DNA from 4 places in the Priestia veravalensis genome. Region 3 is predicted to be linked to each of the others. Evidence: riboswitches for the same ligand, from Rfam matches in the RefSeq annotation. Region 3 holds a riboswitch; each other region holds the start of a gene.
What was found. A riboswitch is a leader RNA that binds a small molecule or an ion and turns the genes downstream of it on or off. The one in region 3 is predicted to bind thiamine pyrophosphate.

Region 1: another riboswitch for thiamine pyrophosphate. It lies ahead of tenA (thiaminase II); the one in region 3 lies ahead of tenI (thiazole tautomerase TenI).
Region 2: another riboswitch for thiamine pyrophosphate. It lies ahead of AS180_RS07150 (acetylornithine deacetylase); the one in region 3 lies ahead of tenI (thiazole tautomerase TenI).
Region 4: another riboswitch for thiamine pyrophosphate. It lies ahead of thiT (energy-coupled thiamine transporter ThiT); the one in region 3 lies ahead of tenI (thiazole tautomerase TenI).

What each region holds. Positions count from the first base shown of each region.
Region 1 covers NZ_KQ758631.1:79,390-84,060, reverse strand. The annotation lists gene AS180_RS04470 (aldehyde dehydrogenase) at 1-978, shown strand, start outside; gene tenA (thiaminase II) at 1,018-1,707, opposite strand; TPP riboswitch at 1,819-1,917, opposite strand; gene AS180_RS04460 (sodium/glutamate symporter) at 2,312-3,688, shown strand; gene AS180_RS04455 (TspO/MBR family protein) at 3,864-4,607, shown strand.
Region 2 covers NZ_KQ758637.1:63,922-68,592, forward strand. The annotation lists gene AS180_RS07135 (class I SAM-dependent methyltransferase) at 1-92, shown strand, start outside; partial or broken gene AS180_RS07140 (cytochrome P450) at 111-611, opposite strand; gene AS180_RS07145 (HAD family hydrolase) at 925-1,578, shown strand; TPP riboswitch at 1,885-1,987, shown strand; gene AS180_RS07150 (acetylornithine deacetylase) at 2,095-3,372, shown strand; gene tenA (thiaminase II) at 3,372-4,043, shown strand; gene AS180_RS07160 (ABC transporter ATP-binding protein) at 4,036-4,671, shown strand, end outside.
Region 3 covers NZ_KQ758635.1:57,617-62,287, reverse strand. The annotation lists gene thiO (glycine oxidase ThiO) at 1-838, opposite strand, end outside; gene tenI (thiazole tautomerase TenI) at 822-1,448, opposite strand; TPP riboswitch at 1,529-1,627, opposite strand; gene AS180_RS06320 (hypothetical protein) at 1,712-1,912, opposite strand; partial or broken gene AS180_RS06315 (cysteine ABC transporter permease) at 2,065-2,226, shown strand; gene AS180_RS06310 (amino acid ABC transporter ATP-binding protein) at 2,257-2,991, shown strand; gene AS180_RS06305 (acrylyl-CoA reductase family protein) at 3,101-4,090, shown strand; gene AS180_RS06300 (SpoVR family protein) at 4,127-4,671, opposite strand, start outside.
Region 4 covers NZ_KQ758628.1:82,682-87,352, reverse strand. The annotation lists gene AS180_RS02405 (TcaA NTF2-like domain-containing protein) at 1-1,145, opposite strand, end outside; gene AS180_RS02400 (TcaA NTF2-like domain-containing protein) at 1,175-2,119, opposite strand; gene thiT (energy-coupled thiamine transporter ThiT) at 2,305-2,877, opposite strand; TPP riboswitch at 2,938-3,040, opposite strand; gene AS180_RS02390 (GNAT family N-acetyltransferase) at 3,108-3,602, opposite strand; gene AS180_RS02385 (cysteine hydrolase family protein) at 3,698-4,276, opposite strand; gene AS180_RS02380 (cupin domain-containing protein) at 4,298-4,609, opposite strand; gene AS180_RS02375 (YqcI/YcgG family protein) at 4,584-4,671, opposite strand, start outside.

The DNA.
Region 1 (4,671 bases), on a different contig from region 3:
GGCAATACAGCAATTATTAAGCCGTCGGAACTGACGCCTAATGTTTCAAGGGTAATGGAAGAATTGCTTGCCAAAACGTTTGACCCTTCGTTTGTTACAGTTATAGAAGGAGCTGTGGAAACGACTCAAATCTTATTGAAGCAACCGCTGGATTATATTTTCTTTACAGGAAGCGTCAACGTTGGAAAAGTCATTATGCAAGAAGCAGGAAAGCAGCTCATTCCAGTCACGTTAGAGCTAGGAGGTAAGAGCCCTTGTATTGTGCATAGAGATGCAAATGTTGAACTTGCGGCTAAGCGCATCATGTTTGGTAAAAGTATGAATGCTGGTCAAACATGCGTTGCTCCAGACTACTTGCTAGTTCATAAAGACGTAAAGGTTCAGCTTATTGCACAGCTACAGAAAGCGGTAACGCAGTTTTATGGCGAAGATGTACTCACAAGCGGGCGTTATGGCAGAATTGTCAGTGAGAGACACTTCGATCGTTTAATTGAGTTTTTACAAGATGGAAAAGTTGTAATTGGCGGTAATTATAATGAAGAAACGCTCCAGATTGCTCCAACCGTCTTAGACGAAGTAAAATGGGATTCAAGCGTTATGCAAGACGAAATTTTCGGTCCAATTTTACCTCTTATTGAATATGAAAGTGTAGATGAGGTCGTAAGTGCAGTTCATCAAAAAGCAAAGCCGCTAGCTCTATATTTGTTTTCAGAAAGTGAAGAGGTTCAGCAGCAAATTATTAACACGGTTTCATTTGGGGGAGGGTGCATTAACGATACGATTATGCACCTGGCAACGCCGCACCTGCCATTTGGAGGAGTTGGAGAGAGTGGAATCGGTCAATATCACGGTGAGGCAAGCTTTAAAACGTTTTCACACTTTAAAAGCGTGCTGAAGCAAACAACAAAGTTTGATTTTGCCTTTAAGTATCCGTCTGATAACCAAAGTCTAAAAACGATTAAAAAGTTTTTGAAATAACGTCAAACGAAAGGGCTTCTTTATAAGAAGCCCTGTTTGTTATGAGTGCACGATGGTTTGAGATAGAGGCCATTGCTCTTGTTTGTAGGCCATGTCCCAAAATAGATACTCAAGTTCGCAACTTTTGATAAAATGCTCTTTCATACGTCTACGTTCCTCAGCTGAAGCTTTTTCTGCTAACTCATCTAATTTGTCACAAAACCATTTTGTCGTTTCTTTCATTTCTCCATTGGTATAAAAGGAAATCCATTCGTAAAAAGGGTGATCCGGTGTTAAGTTCACTTCGCCTGCAATACGCTCGCCAATTTCAACGTATGTCCATGGACATGGCAGTAGCACAGCAATAATTTCACCTAGTGTCCCTGTATGTGCGACCGTCATCATGTGGCTAATATAATGATTTGCTGTTGGTGCTAAGGGCTGATGCTTCATATCTTCATAACGAATGCCAGCTACTTTACAAAAATTATTATGAGGATGGACTTCACTATGTAAAACAATTGAAATACCGTTATTAAACACTTCCATTTCATCACGGGTACTACATTTTGTTAACGCCGCACCGTATATGCGAACAAAAGCAGTTAAATATTCATAATCCTGTGACACATAATGAATTAAAGCTTCTTTTGGAACTTTTCCTTCCTTAATACCTGCAACAAATGGATGTTGAAAGATGGAATCGTAAATGTAAGCTGCTTCTTTGCGTAATTGAGCTGAAAATGACAATTGATATTCCTCCCTAATTGAATCCACAAGGAATGCACTTATAAATGTAGGCAATAACAAAAAAACACCCCATTATATGGAGTGGTAAAGACAGTTGTTGGTGTATTACACGACAACGCCGTACCACTTTCCTACGCTGGTATAAGCCAGATCAGGTTCAAAGGGATCAAGATTCCTTGTCTCAGCCAAACGGCACCCCTAGTGGATTCTTTCATTTTATTCTTATTCAATTTAACATAAAAAAAAGAATTATACAAAAGTTTAGAAAAAACGGTTCAAAAGTAATGGAAAGTAGTAGTTTGAATAGTGATATTTTAAAAAAATAAATGAGATAAATTACATATGAAACTAGTAACTAAACGATTGAAGTAGTTAATGAAAAAATGAGAAAATTGTCACGAATCTTGTCGGAATGTGCAAAGGCTGTGCTATCATGCTATAATAATTGTAAGTTCGTTACGTTTAAACAAGCTCAATTAAAGAATTAAGCTACAAATTGAAGAGGTATTTAGCTGAAGCTAAATGGCCTTTTCAGTTTGCCTAGTTTAATATAAATTAGTCCTGTCAATTTAGTAGGAATTATATTTTTTAAGGAGGTTGTTTAATGAATCTATCAGCATGGGATTTATTTGTGGATCTTGGTTTCATCTCACTGTTATTAGTGGCTGGTACCATTATTCGAGCAAAGGTCAGGTGGGTACAAAACTTATTTTTACCTGCGAGTATTATTGCCGGAATATTGGGTTTAGCATTAGGGCCAAACGGTATTGGCCTCATTCCATTCACTGATCAAATTGGAACTTATCCAGGTATTCTAATCGCGGTTATTTTTGGTGCAATTCCAATTGCAACTCAAAGTGTAAAGTTTAAAGAAATAGCGGGTCGCGTAGGTAGTATGTGGTCGTATTCTCAAATGATTATGCTAGCAATGTGGGGCGTCGGTTTACTATTTTCATTGCTGCTATTAAATAACGTTTGGGGAGATTTAAACTTAGGATTTGGCTTGTTATTAGCAGCAGGATTTATCGGTGGACATGGAACAGCGGCTGCTGTCGGAGATGCGTTTGCAAAGCAAGGATGGGAAGAAGGATTATCGCTAGCGATGACATCAGCAACAATTGGTGTTATTTGCTCAATCGTAGTAGGGTTGGCGTTCATTAAATATTATTCGAAAAAAGGTGAAACAAATTATCTTGCAAGATTTGAAGACTTACCACGAGAATTAAGAACAGGATTAATCCCCCCTGAAAAGCGCACTTCTACAAAAATGGATACGGTATCATCGATTGCTGTTGATCCACTTGTCTTACATGTGGCTTTAGTGACAATTATCGCATTAGGTGGCTACTATTTAAGTGAGCTAGGTCAAACGTTATTGCCTTCAGTAACAATACCGGCTTTTTCACTAGCTTTTCTTGTAGGTTTAGCTATTAAAGGTATTATGAAGAAAACGAATAGCGATCAGTATATTAATGCAGATGTAATGAACAGAATTAGTGGAAGTGCAACAGACTTCTTAGTTGCGTTTGGTATTGCTTCTATTAGTTTATCAGCGGTAGCAAGCTATATTGTACCTTTTGCACTGTTATTATTATTCGGTCTGTTGTTTGCATGGTTTGTATTCCGAGTTCTTTCTGGCAAGTTCTTTGGTCCAATTTGGTTTGAACGAGGAATTTTTACTTGGGGATGGATTACAGGAACAACGGCAATGGGAATCGCACTATTGCGTATCGCGGATCCTGAAAGCAAAAGTAAAACACTCGATGATTACGCGTTGGCATATATACCGATTGCGCCGGTAGAGATTCTCCTTATTACATTTGCTCCATTAATGATTGCAACGAGCCAGCATTGGTTGTTTGTGCTTATTACAATTGGAGCAAGCATAGCTATTTATTTATTTGCCATGTTAAGAGGATGGGTTAAAAACGAAAAGAAATCATCCAGTCAATCAAGAAGTATAGAAGCAAATTCAAAATAACAACTCAGTCTAAGGCTGAGTTGTTGTTTTTTTAGGAGTCAAAAGGCCTATTCTAAGAAAAATTGTTAACGAGTGCATAAATTTAAGTCAGACGAGGTATTAATGAAGAGAAGCTACTATTTTATCTTTTTAGCTAGAACAACTATATTTACATCTACAGGAAAGGAGAAATAGTATGGCAAATTTTCGTTTTTATAGTATCTTAAATGCGATTGGTTTAGTTCTTGTGTTAATCGTAAACTATTTAGCGAACGCTTTACCAATAGGTGGTCAAACTACAGGTGAAGTATCTGATAGCGTACCAACACTATTTACGCCAGCAGGCTATGCGTTTGCGATATGGGGCCTAATTTATACGCTTCTAATTATCTGGATTATTCGTCAATTTATTGCGAGAGAAGATCAAAAAGAAATCTATGCGAAAATTGGTATTTGGTTCTTCATTAGTTGTTTACTAAATAGTGCATGGATTTTTATCTTTCAATATCGTTACTTTACTCTTGCTTTACTCGTCATCGTTCTATTCTTAGTAACGCTAATGATTATTTACTCCATCATTCAAAATTCCAGAATGACAACATGGTTTATGAGGCTGCCGATTTCTATTTATATTGGCTGGGTATCCGTAGCAACAATTGTTAATGTCTTTGTTGTATTCCAAGCTAATGGAATCGAAACGCTGTTTGGTTTAGGTGAACAGACGTGGGCAATCATTATGCTTGTAGTGGGCGGAATATTAGGCGTTTTGTTTACAAGAAAAAACAGAGATATCGCATACTCACTCGTATTCATATGGGCTTTTATTGCAATTTCTGTTAAGCAAAGCGCATACTCAGGGATTGTAACAACAGTTTGGGTTGTAGTCGTAATATTGGTACTTAATATCATTGTTCAGCTCATTCGTAATTATCGAAAGTGAAGAAATCCTAGCGATTGCTAGGGTTTCTTTTTTTCGTTACGATCCTCTAATAAAGAAGATGTGA
Region 2 (4,671 bases), on a different contig from region 3:
GTGAACTGAAAACGTTCTTTCATATTCAAACAGACGGTAAAAGCATTCAATCGTTTCAAGCAGAATCCGTTTTAATTGTTGCGAAAAAATAAGAGAAGCCGTGCTCCTGTGAGAGCGTGGCTTGTTGTTTCAACACCAGCTCCAAGTAAGAGCATGGTTGTTTGAACAATTTCTTCGTCTGTGAAACCTTCTCCATCTATATTGACTTGAATTAAATCCGAAATAATGTCATCTGCAAGATTTGAACGTTTTTGAACGACAAGTGGATAGAGATATTCAAAATATTCTTTAGCTGCCTGTTGTTTTTCTTGTTCGAGTTCATGAAGGAGCTCTTTATCGTAAGGTTGAAATAATACGTCTATCCAATGTTTGAACTGGTGACGGTCTTCAATCGGTACGCCGAATAAATCTGCAATCACGTAGCTAGGTAAAGGCGATGCAAAAACTTCGACAATATCTACAGTTGTATTCACTTCGATGTCTTTGACAAGATTAGCAGCAATTTGACGAATGCGTGGCTCCCAGTTCTTTAAGCTACGTGGTGTAAAAGCAGCAGAAAGTAAAGAGCGTGCTTTACGGTGATCAGGTGGATCTAACAGCGTTAGTTTGGTATCTCAGTTACCGGAATTACTTCTTGTTTCATTGTTCGTTCCTCCTTCTATAGAGATGGAAAAGAGTAAATGCTCTCTAAACTTTTTGTGCATACAGTTCGATAAAATGAACCTATAGTTCAAAATGTACCTTAATTATATAGGGGGTATTGTTTGCTCATCAACTGAAATAGAAAAGTTGAGCGTAAAGAAATGAAAAAATGCAAATGATATCCATATGTCGATGTGCTAGCTGAAATATACATTTGTAGCCCTACTCATAAGAACGTGATAGGATATTAACTAGAATTGAGATATAAAGGCGGTATGAAAGATGATTAAAGCAATTGTGTTTGACTTTGATGGATTAATTGTAGATACAGAATCAGTTTGGTATGAAGTATACTGCGATATGCTAGAACCTCGTGGCGTACATTTGAAAATTGAAGAGTTTGCGTCTTATATAGGAACGGATACTAAAGCGCTTTACGACTTTTTATATGAGCAGTTTGGTCGTGAATTAACGAAGGAAGAAATTGCAAAAGAGTCATTAAAGCGTCACCGAGAAAAAATGAAGCAGCTTGCAGCTCGTGAAGGCGTTCTTGAGTATTTAAAAGAAGCGAAAGAATTAGGACTGAAAATTGGTTTAGCTAGCAGTTCAGACCGTGCATGGGTTACGTCGTTTTTAAAGGAATTAGATCTCCTTGGTCATTTCGAAGTGATGCAAACGCGTGGCGACGTGGAAAAAGTTAAGCCAGATCCAGCTCTTTATAAGCAAACAGTTGAAAAGCTAGGCGTAAAACCTTCTGAAGCCATTGCTTTTGAAGACTCAGCCAACGGTGCAAAAGCTGCGATTGCTGCGGGTTTACAATGTGTAATTGTGCCGAATCGTCTCTCTGCACATTTGACGTTTGAAACGTATCACTTACGCATTGCCTCTATGAAAGAGAAGTCGTTGCAAGAAGTAATTGAACAGGTAAGTCATTAAAAAAGTGAAGCTAGCATTAGCTCCACTTTCTATGGTTCTAAGTGTATTTTTGGGAACGGAATACGAGGCGGTTGTATTACTGTCCAACTTGTCAAAAGAAGTAAGTATAGAAAAGGAGGGATTCTAAGCTGAATAGCTCGTCCCTAGTCTTCTATACTTGGTAGGCATCCGATAGAATTAAACATAACGCTATTGTGGCTTTGAAGGTCAAATTAGAATTCTGCAAATTGTATTGAACTATATAAGGTAGTGTGGTACAACTAATAGAGGTAATAATCAGATAGTTTTACAAAAAAATAGTCATTATCAAACCACTAGGGGTGCTTTTCAAAGCTGAGAGAGACGCTTGTCTTAACCCTTATAACCTGAACTAGGTAATACTAGCGTAGGAAAGAGGTATTGTGTGCTACATCTATGACTTTTACGTGATGTAAGAGGGATACATGTGTATATTCAAGCGCTTCTTTTCTATGAAAAGAAGCGCTTTTTTATGTGGTTTAGAAGGAGGGAATTGGTATGAATATTACGGATGTAGTAAAGCAAGTAGATGACAAACGAGATGAGCTTATTGAACTTTTGACCAAGCTCATATCTTACAAAACACCAGCACCACCTGCACGTAATACAAAAGAAGCGCAGAGCTATATTGCGCGGCTGTTGGAAAGCTATGGTTTTGAAACAGATATGTGGGACGTGTATCCAAATGATCCTAACGTTGTTGGAACATTAAAGGGAACAAATCGAAGTGGGTACCAGAGCTTGATTATTAATGGACATATTGATGTTGCAGCTGTTAACGAAGACGAAGGATGGGATGCTGATCCGTTTCAAGCGAGGTGCGGTGAAGAATTTATTACGGGGAGAGGCGCTGCCGATATGAAAGGCGGACTCGCTGGTGCGCTGTTTGCTATTAAGCTTCTACGTGAAGCTGGAGTGGAGTTTCCTGGTGATTTAGTGTTTCAGTCAGTTATCGGTGAAGAGGTTGGAGAGGCAGGTACCCTTGAATGCTGCAAGCGAGGATATAGCGCAGACTTTGCGGTTGTGGTTGATACAAGTGATTTGCAAATCCAAGGTCAAGGTGGAGTCATTACCGGGTGGATAACTGTGAAAAGTAAGCAAACATATCATGATGCCACAAGAAGACAAATGATTCATGCCGGCGGCGGTTTGTTGGGAGCCAGTGCAATTGAAAAAATGATGAAATTAATTGGTGCACTACAAGAGTTAGAGCGCCACTGGGCTGTTGTCAAAAGCTACCCTGGCTTTCCGCCTGGAACAAATACAATAAATCCAGCGGTTATTGAAGGTGGTCGCCACGCAGCGTTTATCGCAGATGAGTGCAGGCTGTGGGTGACCGTTCATTATTATCCAAATGAATCGTATGAAGAAGTAGCGAAAGAAGTAGAAGACCATCTGTTACAGGTTGCAAAAGCAGATCGGTGGCTAAGAGAAAATCTCCCAACGTTTAAGTGGGGAGGAACATCAATGATTGAAGATAGAGGTGAAATTTTCCCTGCATTTGAAGTAGATAGAAATCACCCAGCAGTTCACTCGTTAGTCAGTGCTCATAGAGAAGTGACAATGAAAGAAGCGAAAGTCAACGTTTCTCCAACGGTTACGGACGGTGGCTGGCTAGCTGATGCAGGTATAGCTACAGTTATTTATGGCCCAGGCGAATTAACGGAAGCACACGCTGTTAATGAAAAGCTGTCCGTTGATCAATTACTCGATTACACGAAAGTGATGGTTCAGTTTATTTATGAGTGGCTACATACAAAAAAGGAGAGTGCCTAATGAGATTCAGTGAACGTTTATATGAAAAAGTAAAGCCTATTTGGAAGCAAACGCATGAGTATCCCTTTGTAAAGGGGATGGGAGAAGGGACGTTAGAGCAAGAGAAGTTTCGCTTTTATATGGTACAAGATTACGTGTATTTAATTGATTATGCAAAGCTATTTGCACTTGGAGCAGTAAAAGCAACAGATGTTCAAACGATGGGGAAATTTGCAGCGTTATTACATTCAACGATCAACGAAGAGATGGAGCTACATAGACAATATGCAAAACGTTTTTTAATTACTCCTGAAGAACTAGAAACAGCAGAGCCCGCGCCAACAACGCTTGCTTACACGCACTATATGCTTCACGTTTCTCAAAACGGAACGCTAGCTGAGCTTGTTGCCGCACTGCTCCCGTGCATGTGGAGCTATTGGGAAATTGGCAAAGAGCTTTCCACTCAGCCTGGAGCAGCTCATGAGCTTTATAGTGAGTGGATTCACATGTACAGCTCAGCTGAATTTGGTGAGCTTGCGACTTGGTGCATCGATCTAATGGATCAGCTAGCAGAAGGAAAATCAGAAGCAGAGCTTAACAAGCTAGAAGAAATCTTTATTAATACGACGCGCTTTGAATACTTATTCTGGGATATGGCTTATGAAAAAGCGATGTGGCCTGTTCATGTATAAAAAAGCTTTGGAGTTTGAAAAGGTGACTTTCTCATATGAAGAAAGCAAAGGAGCAATCTTAGAATCTCTTAATTTTGATATTAAAGAAGGAGAGTTTGTCAGCATTGTTGGTGCAAGCGGTTCAGGAAAGAGCACGCTTTTTCGACTCATTACCGGGTTAGAGATAGAGCAGACGGGAAGGATTTTAATTAATGGTCAGCAGCATCATAGTAGATTGGGTCATGTGGGATACATGCCCCAAGAAGATCTTCTTTTACCTTGGAGGACGATTCTAGATAACGCTGCTTTACCTTTAGAGTTAAAAGGAGTAGCGAAGGGAAAAGCATATACACAAGTAAAAGAGCTGCTAAGTGAATTTGGGTTAGAAGGGTATGAACATCGATTTCCTGCCAATTTATCAGGAGGAATGAAGCAGCGGGTTTCGTTTCTTCGTAGCGTGCTAAGCGGGTCAAACGTACTTTTGCTAGATGAACCGTTTAGTGCCTTGGATGCCATTACTCGTCTATCCATGCAGGAGTGGCTGCTTGAACAGTGGCAAAAGCGTAAGCAAACCATTTTGTTTATCACCCATGATGTACAGGAAGCGCTGTTTTTATCAGATCGAATCTTTATCTTTGATAAGCAGCCT
Region 3 (4,671 bases):
CTTCTGCAGATACGTGCTTCGTGTAATCATGGGCGCGCTTTGTAGCTCCAATCACTACTCTTCCTCCTGCTTTTGGAACAATATAAAATCCTTCATCTAAAAAAATAGTCTTTTGAATGCTTGGCTGATTCGTCGTGAGAGATATACACTCACCTTTAATAGGAAACAGATGCTTTGGATGAATAGCGGCCACCAGCTCTTTTGTCCAAGCACCTGCACTTACCATCACTTGGTCGCTGTAAAAGTTGCCCGCTGATGTCCGAACGCCAACTACCTTTTTGTTATCGTATATAAAGTGATGGACATGACAGTTCTCATAAATTGCCGCTTGATGGTATAAAGCTCCGTGTGCCAAAGCATGAGTTAGCTTAGCTGGCATCAGCTGTCCATCTTTTGGGATGCTAATCGCCCCGTATGTATCAGGGGTTAAGAGCGGTTCAGCTTCACTTGCTGCGTCAGGAGATAACCACCTAACGTCTGAATCCCACCGTCTGTGGCGCTCCGCTTTGTCTTGTAGCACGTTTGCTTCAGCTTCAGTTGTTGCTACTTTTAACAAGCCTTTTTGAATGAGCTCAACATCAATATTTGTTTTTTCTTTTAATTCAGCTACCAGATTCGGAAAAAGTGCTCTACTTCGAATGGCTAGTTCCAAAAGAGGCCCTTCTTCATCAATTTCAGCTTGTGCTCCTAATATTCCAGCAGCTGCTCCCGATGCTTCACAACCAATCTGATTTTTTTCCAAAATGGCTACCTTATACCCCATTTTAGAAAGCTGATACGCAGTTGAAGCTCCAATAACTCCACCACCAATAACGAGCGCATCATAATGTGCCTCCATATGTATCACTCCACTTTCGTAGTTGTTCACCGTATTCCTTTGCCGCTTGTAACGGGTTTTCATCTTTAAATACACCAGCCATGACAGCGACGCCATGTGCCCCTGTACTCAATACCTCTCTTACATTGCAAGGCATAACTCCCCCGATTGCAATTACCGGTATCTGCACTGAATCAACGACTTGTTTCAGCTGTTCAAGTCCCCGAGGTGTTTGACCCAGTTTTGATTGCGATGGATAGATATGACCATAAATGACATAGTCGACGCCTGATTGTTCAGCTTCCTTTGCTTCTTTAACGCTGTGTACAGATTTACCAACAATCAATTGCTGAAAATGTGCTTTTACTCCTTGAGCACTTAGACTGTGATAAGCCAAATGCACACCTTTGACTTGAGCAGCAAAAGCTACATCTACTCGATCGTTAACAATTAGCTTTGAAGCCGGAACTTCTTTTTTCAGGTCTCCAATAAGCACTTCTAACTCTCGTGCCGTTCGTTCTTTTTCTCGAATATGGATAGCTCCTACATATGGTTCAATGTCTCTGATAATTTTCAAAAGCTGTTCAAGAGGCTGTTTCCCTGTTGACACAGCGTGTAACTTGGGTACCATAGCATCCTCACCTTTATTTCGACATAAACGTAAAAAACCACTCTACAACGTAGAGTGGTTTGGCATGCATTAATTATGTAAACATGGCTCATCCACTTCCCTACGCTGGTACAAACCAGATCAGGTTCAAAGGGTCCGAATTTTTCGTCTCAGCCATAAAGGCTCCCCTAGTGATTTTTTCTAATATTTTCACTTTTCATTTAGAAGTATAACATATTTGTGAGTGATTACAACCTACTGGACCATTTTTCTCATGTATTGAGCTAATAATCTTCGAGCTCTTTTTCTTTTTCCCTATGCTCTTCCCACAGAAATGAGCTCAGTAAGATGGCAAATGTTAAAATATAAAATCCGTAGAATAACAAAGCAGCTATACTGTTGACCATTAAAAAGATAAAACTAATGACTTGTCCCGCAATTGTTACAATCAATAAAATATATTTCCATACTTCACGTTTTCTCATTAAACTTATCTCCACTTTTCAAATCCTAATTTCAATGCTCTTCTCTCTATTATAACAAGTTTCGAGTATGAGTAAGGAATATCTGATCAAAATAAAACAATTGTCCCAAAAACGATAAGAGAAGAGCGTCACGTTTGTTAAAGTATCATCGGCTATCTACAATGTTTCGTCGAGCACAAGAGATTGCGGCCACAAACTATGAATTTTTACTACTTTATACGGAAGCAGCTCTCTTATATTGGATTATGTGTACCATTCTTTCCATTGTTCAAGGACGCATTGAAGCAAAGCTTGACCGTTATGTCTCAAGATAGATAACCGTATTAAAAAAGGAGTTTATTAGCGTGATTAACATTACGAACCTTCATAAATCATTTGATGATTTACACGTATTGCGAGGAATTGATTTAAACATAGAGCAAGGTAAAGTAGTGGTTCTAATTGGTCCTTCAGGTTCCGGAAAAACAACGTTTCTTCGCTGTTTAAACTTACTGGAACTTCCTACTAATGGTAAAATCATCATCGATAACCAAGAGGTCAGCTTTGAGAAAAATTTACCGAAGCAAAAGATAACGTCTTTTCGCAGCTTAACGGGAATGGTTTTTCAAAGCTACAATTTGTTTCCTCACAAAACAGCGCTTGAAAATGTCATGGAAGGACCTGTTATTGTAAAAGGTGTTCCAAAACAAAAGGCAAAAGAGCGCGCTGTTTCCCTACTACAAAAAGTTGGTCTAGGAGACAAAGTGAACTTTTATCCATTTCAATTATCAGGAGGACAACAGCAGCGTGTGGGTATCGCGCGTGCAATGGCTATGGATCCTAAAGTCATGCTATTTGATGAGCCTACATCTGCTTTAGACCCTGAGCTTGTAGGTGATGTGCTAAAAGCTATGAAAGATTTAGCAAAAGAAGGTATGACCATGGTCGTGGTTACACATGAAATGCGCTTTGCTCGCGAAGTGGCAGATGAAGTAATCTTTATGGACCAAGGCGTTATTATGGAGCGTGGAACACCAGAAGAGATCTTCCAAAAACCTAAAGAAGAGCGAACTCGTCGCTTTTTAAATATGATTCAGTAAAAGGCTGCTTAACCGCAGTCTTTTTCATTATCTGCATTACATTATACTTTTGACTTTTTGTCTTTTATAATAAACATAAGATTTATGATATGAAAGGAGACAAGAGGACATGCAAAATTTTAAAGCTCTTGTATTAACAAAAGAAGAAGAACAGGTTCATTCTCATATCAAAACGCTCACACTTGATGATTTACCACAAGGTGATGTCCTCATTAAAGTTCACTATTCAGGTATCAATTATAAGGATAGCCTAGCTAGCATTCCCAATGGAAATATCGTCAAAGCGTATCCATTTGTACCAGGAATTGATTTAGCAGGTACGGTTGTTACTTCGGATAACCCTCGCTTTAAAAGCGGTGATGAAGTGATTGCAACCAGCTATGAAATTGGAGTGTCTCATTACGGTGGCTATAGTGAATACGCTCGTATTCCTGCCGACTGGATTGTTCCTCTTCCCGATGGATTAACCTTAAAAGAAGCTATGATAATTGGAACAGCTGGTTTTACGGCTGCTTTATCTGTAAAGAAGCTAATTGATTCGGGCTTGAAACCACAAGATGGTCCTGTCCTAGTCACTGGCGCTACAGGTGGTGTGGGAAGCTTTGCGGTTTCTATTTTATCAACGCTGGGCTATGAGGTTGCTGCGAGCTCTGGAAAATCTTCTAGTGCCACCTATTTAACCAATCTTGGGGCTACCACTCTTTTAACTAGAGAAGATGTTTACAACGGAAAGGTCAAAGCACTCGCCAAAGGAAAGTGGGCTGCTGCAGTCGATAGCGTAGGCGGTGAAACGCTCGCAAGCGTGCTATCACAACTTCAATACGGTGGGTCTGTTGCAGCTAGTGGCTTAACGGCTGGAACAGCTGTCCCAACTACAGTTTTCCCATTCATTTTACGTGGTGTGAACTTACTCGGTATTGATTCTGTCTATTGCCCAATGTCCCTTCGAAACGAGACATGGAAGCTGCTAGCAACAACTTTTAAGCCATATCAGCTTGAAGACTTCATTCAAAAAGAAATCTCTCTTAATGATGTACCGAACCATCTTCCAACACTGCTTGAAGGACAGGCTCAAGGTCGTATCCTCATTAAACTCTAAACACGCTAAAAGGAGAAGCGAATGCTTCTCCTTTCATTATAAGTGCTTTCGATGCACCGTTTTCCCGTCGTACGTAAATGCAATTGGCTTTTCTTCCATTACGGTTTCTAGATGCACTGGTCTCCCCCACAATTGATACAAGTATGGCACAACTTTTTCTAGATATTTAACATCTAGTTCAATTCCTTCATACCAATGTTTTAAGTATAACTCTCCATTTTTTAAGTAATCACCATTCGTGACTGTAATATATGGAAAACCACCATTTACGCGCATGTTAACAAGCTGATCTCGCACTTCTGTCCAGTCTTTATCCACAATTTTATAATCTTTCCCCTGTTTTTGAAATAAGTACATATCCTCTCTCATGACAAGGTCTTTTGTTAGGTAGTTTCGAATGAATGAAATATCAGATTCAACTTCCCTGACTTCAAACATTTTCTCTCGCCCTGAGCCTTTTTGAATACCACGTCGTTGCATTTCAGCAGTAGGATTATCATAACGTTCTTCAATATCCTCAAAGATCTTCAAGCCTAAATAATAAGGGTTGATGCTTGTTCTGGACGGTTGGACAACACCTG
Region 4 (4,671 bases), on a different contig from region 3:
ATTGTGTACACTCGGTAATACTCTTTTTCTTCTGTATGTTCATTAATGGTAATGTTCATAACTTCTTTCGTTTTTACTTCGTAGCTATTTGCTTCTTTAGACGTCCATTCTAAAACTTCAACCGTTGCAAGATCTTCTCGTATTGTTCGATCATAGAGTGTTTTGACAAGCTGCTGTTGTTCGCTAAACAACGTGCTATCTTTTTCAAAATAATGTTGAATGCGATCAAACTCATTAAGATTAATTGCTTCTGTTAAATCACGTAAATACGTTTCCGTAAACGAACGAACAACCGAAGCGTCTACTTCTGTAACCTTGTTCAAATCTACATCATTATCTTCCAAAGGCAAAGTTACTGGCACATCCTCTTGAACTTCGTTAATCCGCTCTGAACTCTTTGCCAAAACACCAAATTCTCCAGAATCATCTTTAAATAGTAAGATTTTTTCTTGATTACCATGTTCATCTTCAATAGTCGTTTCTTTGTTAAACGAAACTGCTTCGTTAGGCGTTATTTTTTTCAGATATTCTAAATACTCATCTGACGAAATATCTAACGGTTTTTGACGATACGTCATTTCGTCCCATTCATTTAACTTCCAACCATCTTTTCCGTATTTCATATTCAAGTAAATAGTTGTACCTCCGTTCCCTTTTTCGTCCAGTGGCTGAATAGCTGAGATTGAAAATTGACCGGGGCGGTTGTTAATCACTTTAAAACGTACGGTTGTCGCTAGATTTGGAATAGACTGCTCATCACATTGACAGTAATAAGAAGTGGCGATTGTTTTTAGTTTCGTAGCAACTAATGAACTCGTAGCAAATTCTTTGAGCCTAGGGCTTAGCAATTGAAAATCTGCTGGTTTCTCTTCACTGTCCCATCCCTCTTGTTTACCTAAGATATCAAATGTTTGGATAACATTCTTCAACGAATCTGTAGCAAGCTGTTTGGCTTCTTCATTTGTCACAACGGGAAGAGAAGAACTCTTTTGTGTCTCATTAGCAGACTCATCGACATCAACCAGAACGGTAGCTTCTGATTCAGGCTCTTTTGGTGTCGGAGCCGGAGCAGACTTTGTCTCACTACATGCTGACAGCACAAGCCACAGGAAACAAATTATGGCCACGATATATAGATTTCCCATTTGAATCCCCCTTTTTTCTTTTATCTTGTTTAACTTTCAAACGTGGACAGCTCAAATGCGCCTGCAGGAATCGTCCATTTAGACTCAGAAGCCTTTTCTAAATGATGAATAACAAAAAGAGAATTTGCTTTTAGGGTCACGACAATTGTTCCTTTATTTCCATTATTGTCCGTATCGTAATGAATAACAGCTTGATTATGTTTAAAAATTATGTTTTCTGCTTCTACTGTAGCTACTTCTACTGAATTTGGTGGCTTATAGGCATGAATCTTCACCGTAGCCTCTGAGCTAGAAGAAGCATAAAACTCTACGATTGGAGCACCTTTTAAGTCAGAATTGGCAGTGGACCATTTACCGTTATATTCATTTAAGCTAGCTGCTCTTGTAATAGCTGGTGCATTTGACTTCGTTTCTTCTGCTTTATCCATTGTATACGGCTCTACGCTTTTAATTCGCAATGTACCTTGATCGCTTATTAGCGTATACAATTGATTAATACTCTTTGTATAATCCTTTTTATTAGGTTGATGGATGGTGACCTCTTCAAACGTTTGTAAATTTATTTGATTTTTCTCAGCTTCATACCAGTTCACAACTTGAAACGTCTTTAGTTCTTGACGAATTCCTTGCTCCGAAAAATTATCAATTTTCATTACTTGCTGTTTATAAAACTCACTATCTTCTATTATATATGTCTGAATTGACTTAGCTGATTTATGAAGGATTCCATCATGTAAAGCCTTGAAGTAGCTATTCATAAACTGCGAGATTATTTTTTCATCTATTGTATCTGAAATATCATATCTGTACTGGTTTTCAACAACATCTTTCTTTGCTTCTTGATCATGACTTTCTATCTCTCCTGCAATCATCAAGTCCGTATCGACTTCAGTTGCTTTTTGAGCTTTTTGCTGACATCCTGCGAGTAAAAGGGATGTTGCAATCGTCATGTAAAGGAGATTACGTTTGTTCATTAACATGATTCCTTCCTACAAAAAATGGTATGTATATTCTTCCAACAAACAGACCTAGTATACCATTCTACAAAAAAACCCTCAACCCTTTCATAAAAAGAACAAAAACACTGAAAACATGTAAATTGGTTTAAAAACGCAAAAAACCTATAGGATGTTACTCCTATAGGTTTCATTCCTTTTATTTATGATGCGCGATTTAATACCACTCTTGCAGCAGACGGAATTAATACGGCTAAAATGATTAGGCAAGCAATCATGGATCCCACCATTGCTAGTCCGTTCATCGTAAATGAATACCATAATGCAGATACTCCTTTTGGCGCATAAGAGCCCCAAAAAATAATCCCTGCAACAAAGTGCCAAAAATAGCGAGCAACGCTGCCGATAACAATTGCTAAAATAATAAATGTAAATGCTTTTGTTCGATTGTTAGTAGCTAAGTTCTGCTTAATAGCACCAGACAATAGCCCTGCTAGACCAATGAATGCAAATGCAATAAAATATTCGATAAATGCTTGTAGAGGTGTTAATACATAAGCAGTACCCGTGACAACTTGTAGCAATCCCCACAAAAATCCAGCTACCACGCCTGATTTAAATCCCCATCGAAAGCAAATAATGAAGATTGGTACCATGGAAAATGATATGGACACGGCAGGTGCAATTGTAATTGATGGCAATATATCAATTATCATTGCTAGAGCTGCAAAGATTGCCACTTCAATTTTCGCTTGTAAAGACATTCCTTTGTTCATCGTCTTTTCACTCCTGTTGTAAAATCATTAGTATTCAACGACAAACACAGGAGGCAGCACAAGCTGCACGCTCCACACTCCCTACGCTAGCATTAACTAACAGGTTCAAAGGGTCAGAACAATTGGTTCACTCTCAGCCATTCAGGCTCCCCCTGTGGTACGTTGATATGTATTATTAGAACGCTTTCTATTATAACATAATTCTCAAACAAGATACTATTTAATTTCACTTAAAGAATCAGTTGATAAAACAGAACATCTTGCCATTGATTGAACTTCCATCCTACTTCTTTAAATTCCCCACAAAAGGTAAATCCAAACTGTTCATGCATTTTAATACTTTTATCGTTTCCTTTTGTAATACCAGAAATAACAACGTGATGATTTAACTCTTTTGCTTGTACTAGAATAGCTTCCATTAACCTTTTACCAATTCCAAATCCTTGGTGAGCTTCATCTACATAAACGGAGAGTTCAACTGTTCGAATATATGCTTCTTTATCACGGTAGGAAGACAAAGATGCGTATCCAGCTACTTCACCATTTCGTTCAGCAACAAGCAGTGGAAACAGTTGACTTTGGTCGTGAGATTCAAACCAGCTTTTACGTTGCCCAATTGTTACAGGAGTTAAGTCAAATGTTGCTGCGCTTTGGCGTACTGACTGATTATAAATAGCCACCATTGTAGGTAAGTCTTCTGCTAAAGCTTTTCTAATTACTGTCATGATGTATCGTGCTCCTTTTTCAAAATGATGTTTCTATTGTACTTGTTTTTGTCAGAATAATCTACACAAAAAACCTGATGCAAAAGCATCAGGCCTCATTTTATATATTGATAGGATTGCAGTACGCGTAGGGCTTCGGATGTTGAAGTAACCGTTGCAAATTCATTGTGAAGAGATGATAAGCTTAAGCGATGAACATCTTCTGCTGCAAAAGTTGTTTCACCGTCATATGATAACAGATTGAAACACGCAGTTGCATCGTGGATGACGTAAGTGCGATAACCTAAGTTTCCTGCCATGCGTGCCGTTGTAGAGACGCAATGGTTCGTTGTTAAACCTACTAGTATAAGCGTATCGTATCCGTTTTCCTTCAGATAGTTATCCAGTTCTGTTCCTATAAAACAGCTATTTTTATGCTTTCGAATTAAGTATTCATCACCAACAGGACCGAAACCTTCTTTGAAACGGAATCCTTCCGTCCCTGGAAAAAGAGGAGATGTTTCGCTTTTTGAAGCATGCTGGACATGAATAACCGGAAACTGCTGTCTCCTCCAAGCTTGTAAAAGAGTGAGCATATTATCTTCTGCATGAATATTATTACGAGTTCCCCAAGCATCTTGTTCAAAACCTTTTTGTACATCTATTATGATTAAAACAGGGTTTGATTGAATCATTCCAGTCATCAACTTCTTTCATCAAAATTTTAAAATGGAGATTACATACGTACAACCATTCACATCAGCTTTTGACGCATGCTTTGTGTGTTTTGGTAAATAAATACGATCTCCCGCTTCGCACTGAGTTGTTTCTCCCTCAACTGTAAAATAAATAGATCCTTTAATAATATGAAGAATCTCGTCGGTAGGGTGAGTATGACTTGGGTGTTCCTGCCCTGCAACATCATGTTGAACCTCTACATAACCGGTATGTTTTGGAAGTAGTTCATGTATAACTTCTTCAAGACCACCGCCAATTCCTTTTTTAATAAAGGCTTTTTTTAACTCCATCTCTTTCACTCCTTTTTAGCTTGAATGGACATTCTGTTGGGAACGAGTTGTTAACATCTCGT